2 regions of the Streptomyces incanus genome follow, and region 2 is predicted to be linked to the other one. Evidence: riboswitches for the same ligand, from Rfam matches in the RefSeq annotation. Region 2 holds a riboswitch; the other holds the start of a gene.
What was found. Region 2 has a riboswitch for cobalamin ahead of ACFP2V_RS22260 (ribonucleoside-diphosphate reductase subunit alpha). Riboswitches for the same ligand answer to the same signal wherever they lie in the genome.

Region 1 (2,176 bases), on a different contig from region 2:
CGGCGACGGCGACGGAGGCGGCCAGTGCCGCGAGCCCGCCGCCGGTCAGCAGCAGGGCGCGGAGGCTCACTTGGTGAGCCCGGCATCGCGCAGGCCGGCGGCGACCTGCTCGATCCCTTCGACGGTGCGGATGGAGGGGTTCATCGCCTGGCCGCTGAGCAGGACGTACCGCTTCTTCTTCACTGCGGCGAGGTTGCGCGTGGCCGGATTGGTCTCCAGGAAACGAATCTTCGCGTCGGCGGTTTCCGCTGTCTGGGACCTGCGGGTCAGGTCGCCGAGGACTATGACGTCGGGATCGCGGTCGGCGACGGTCTCCCAGTTGATCTGCGGCCACTCGTCGTGGGTGTCGGAGAAGGCGTTCTCGGCACCGACCTCGCGGGTGATGGCGCCGGGGGCGCCGCAGCAGCCGGCCAGGTAGGGCGACTGGGAGTTGGCGAACCAGTACATGAGGGAGGCGCCGGAGGCGTCCAGGCCGTCGGTGGCCCTGCGCACCCGCTCCTTCAGTTCCGCGACCAGTTCGTCGCCACGCTCCTCGACGTCGAAGACGCGCGCGAGATCGCGTATTTCGCCGTAGACGGTGTCGAGGGTGAGCGCCGTGCTGCGGGAGCCGTCGCCGCCGCTGTCGTTGTCCTTCCCGGCGGCGCAGTCCGCCGGGGAAACATATGTGGGGACGCCCAGTTCCTCGAACTGCTCGCGGGTGGCGACGCCGCCCTTGCCGAGCGTGGAGACGAAGGAGGCGGTGACGAAGTCGGGTTCGGTGTCCAGCACCTTCTCGAAGGAAGGGGTGTCGTCCGCCAGGCGGGGGACCGACGCGCTGGCCTTCTCCAGGCCCTTCGGCACCGGATCGGTCCAGGTGGCGGTGCCGGCCATGCGGTCGGCGAGGCCGAGGGAGAGCAGGATCTCGGTGGTGCCCTGGTTGAGGGAGACGACCCGCTCGGGTGCCGACTCCACCGTGACCTGGTTCCCGCAGTTGTCGAAGGTCAGCGGGTAGCCGGACGCGGCGGACTGTTCCGGGCTGTCGGCGGCGGCGTCGCCGGCTCCGCCGCAGGCGGTGAGCAGCAGGGCGGGGGTGAGGAGAAAGGCTGCGGCACGGCAGCGGGGATCGGAGAGAGCACGGGGCACGGGCACGCCTTGCACTGTCGGGGCTCGTACGCGGAGCCTGGCCTACAAAGGGCCCCACCGCCGACGGCGGCGAGGTGCCAGCAGGTCTTCGGACTCGGGTTCGCCCGGACGGAGCGCCTTCCCAGGGCGGTGCGCGCCGGCCCTTTGGCCGACCCGCCGCCCCAGTGGCGTCATGAGTGCTCCGCCCGTCCCCCTCACCGCTGCGCGTCAGTTCCGGATTCCCACCGGATTCCCTGGCCTCGGATGTGGCACGACTGGCTCCGGAAGCGTATCAAGGCGCTTGTATGACCTGGTCGCGGGCGCACCTCACCGCCGTTCACGCCCGCGACGATGCGTTCCGCTACCGCTCGCCGAGTTCGCCGACGGTTTCCGCCCCGGCTGTCCCACACGGCCGGGCGCCTGACGAACCGGGACCCGGTGCTCGACGGCGGCCGGCAGACCGTTGCCGCCGGTCACCGCGAGGCCACCGGCAGGCCCCTGGACACCGAGTCGGGCCCGCCCGCGCCCGATGGCCCCTGCCCGGTTCGTCCCCTTCACACCGGGCGCTTCGAGCACGACGGGATCGTGCGCGAGGCGCCCGAGGGCGTCCCGTCCGCACAGAGCTGTTTTGAACGTGCCCACGGGCAGCCGACGAGGGCGAACCGATGGAGAGGCACTCTTGCGAGCGTGCGCTGTCCGGAGGATGGGGGCCGGCAGCCGCCGGCTCGGGCGAGGCCCTGTTCTCCAGCCGTGGTCCCTCACGCCCGGCCTGCGCTTCGGCCTCGTGCCGGCACTCGCCCTTCAGGGCCGATGCCGGTCGTCACGTGACCGTACGCGCCTCTTGATCGGCCACGGCCGAGCCTTCCATGATCACCTCGGAGCGTCGGCCGCCCCGGTCCATCAGGCCGCCCGTGAAGGCCAGGCCGAGGCCGGCCAGAGCAAGAGCCGCACCGGCCAGGCTGGGCGCGGCCCAGCCCCAGCCTGCCGAGATGACCAGGCCGCCGATCCAGGCCCCGCCCGCGTTGGCCAGGTTGAACGCGGAGTGGTTGGAGGCCGCCGCCATCGTCGGAGCGTT
Region 2 (2,176 bases):
GGCGGGCCACCTGGTGGTAGCGGTCGTAGAGGGAGTCCAGCTCGTCCTTGGGGGAGTCGAGCAGGTAACAGGAGGACATCTGGGGGTGCCGGGTACCGGAGTTGAACAGGGTGGGGGAGGAGGGAAGGTACTCCAGGCGGCTCATCAGGCCGTACAGCGCGGCGACTTCGTCCACCGCGCGGGGGGTGCCGTTCTCGGCGAGACCGGCGGCGACCCGCAGCAGGAAGTGCTGCGGTGCCTCGACGACCTTGCGGGTGACCGGATGCCGCAGCAGATAGCGGCTGTACAGGGTGCGCAGCCCGAAGTAGCCGAAGCGGTCGTCCGCGCGGGGGTCGATCAGCGCGTCAAGACGGTCCGGGTGCAGCAGGACGAACTCGGCGGTCCGGTCCGCGATGAGGCCCTCGCGGTGCCCGGCGGCGATCGACGAGGTGAACGACGTGACACCCTGCGAGGCGGCCTCGGCGCGGATGCCGAGGGTCAGCAGGCGGGCGGCGAGCCGGGAGTAGACGGGATCCTCGGAGATGAGCCCGGCCGCCGCCTCGGTGGCCAGCTCGCGCAGCTCGGCCTCGTCCGCATGGGCGGACCGGCCGCGCAGCGCGGCGGCGGCGACCCGGCCGGGGTCGGCGTCGGGGAGATCGGCGGTCAGCTCGGTCAGGGTCCGCAGCAGCGCGGCACCGGGGCCGTCGCTCACCTCGACCGCTGAAGCAGGATCGGCTGGCGCGATGGTCACGTGGGGCTCTCCCTCGCTCGGCACGGGGCCTCGGCGAGGGCGGGGGCAGCACACGGGCACGCGAACGTGCCACGCGTCCACCGGCCCATTCCGCGAGGCCCGGACGTCGGGCACCCGGACCGGACGGCCGGGCGCACTGTCGGCAGGTCCTCGGACTGAAGCCCGTGCGGGCACGCGGGAAACGCGAACACGCACAAGTACACCGTTGCGGGACAGTTCCGGATTCGCACCGGATTCCCCTGCGGCGACAGCGAGCATGAGCATACATCTTGTGCCGGGCGCTGTCGGCAGTCCCATATCTTGTGTCCCGGCGGGCGCTGCGGTGCAGGGCCCGCAGGGGTGTCGGAGCGTCAGCTCATAGGCGGGCAGCGTGATGTCGTCCAGGTGCGGAACGGGGTTCCAGTCCCGCCCGGGGGAGCGGACGAAACCGAGACGCTCGTAGATGCGGTGGGCCGTACGCATCGTCCGCCGGGTCGACAGCACGATCCGTACGCACCCCTCCGTGGCCCGTGCCCGGTCGGCACAGGCGCGGACGAGGGCCTCCCCGACACCCCGACACCCCGGCGCCGGGCTGTGCGGGCAACCGCGAGCATCCGGATCTCCGCCTCGCCGGGCCCGGCCATATCGGCCATCGGCCCGCCGCGCGGTACGAACGTCACCCCGTCCAGCACCCTTCCCGCGCCGCCCGCCTCCGACGTCCCGGGACACGCTCCGGTCCCCTCCACGGCGACCGGTGCCTCGGCGGCCGCGGCCCGCCCGGCGACGTCCCTGAGCTCACCGAGGTACGCGTCGCTCTCCCCGAAGTCGAGCAGCCCGTCGCGCAGACAGGCCTGCGCGGTGAGTTCACCGAGTTCCTCGAACTCGTACGGCTCCACCGGCCGGGTGACGATGTCTGTGGGGCGAGTGCGCCCCACGGGTACGACAACGGGCCGCCGGAGACATCCGCGGCCCGTTGTCGTACCCGCGTACCGCGTCAGCGCTTGCCGTCGGCGGCCGTGTCAGCCGTGTCCAGGGGCAGCTCGGTGCTGACGCCCGGATCGCCCGCGTCCGCCGTGTAGTCCTGCGGCCGGGTCTCGTCGATGCCCTCGGGCGCCTTGACGGCCCTCAGGACGAAGGTCAGGGCGATCGTGACCAGGACATTGACCACGAAGGCGGTGAGGCCGATGTAGCCGATCTCGCCGATACCCGGGATCACCTTGGACGAGCCGCCGAAGTGCTTCTGCGTCGGCGAGGCCACCCCGTACGCCGCGACCGTGCCGTAGACCATGCCGACCGCCCAGCCCGCGAGCAGCGCCCAGCGGTGGAACCAGCGGGTGAACAGGCCGCCCACCAGGGCGGGGAAGGTCTGCAGGATCCAGATGCCGCCCAACAGCTGGAAGTTGATGGCGACCGTCTTGTCCATGGTGAGGACGAAGACCAGCGCACCCACCTTCACGAGCAGCGAGA

Region 1: another riboswitch for cobalamin. It lies ahead of ACFP2V_RS35960 (ABC transporter substrate-binding protein); the one in region 2 lies ahead of ACFP2V_RS22260 (ribonucleoside-diphosphate reductase subunit alpha).

What each region holds. Positions count from the first base shown of each region.
Region 1 is NZ_JBHSPC010000161.1:45,141-47,316, forward strand. Features, by position in the region: gene ACFP2V_RS35955 (FecCD family ABC transporter permease) at 1-70, opposite strand, end outside; gene ACFP2V_RS35960 (ABC transporter substrate-binding protein) at 67-1,122, opposite strand; cobalamin riboswitch at 1,185-1,396, opposite strand; gene ACFP2V_RS35965 (MFS transporter) at 1,922-2,176, opposite strand, start outside.
Region 2 is NZ_JBHSPC010000073.1:24,681-26,856, reverse strand. Features, by position in the region: gene ACFP2V_RS22260 (ribonucleoside-diphosphate reductase subunit alpha) at 1-730, opposite strand, end outside; cobalamin riboswitch at 855-994, opposite strand; partial or broken gene ACFP2V_RS22255 (GNAT family N-acetyltransferase) at 1,076-1,644, opposite strand; gene mctP (monocarboxylate uptake permease MctP) at 1,704-2,176, opposite strand, start outside.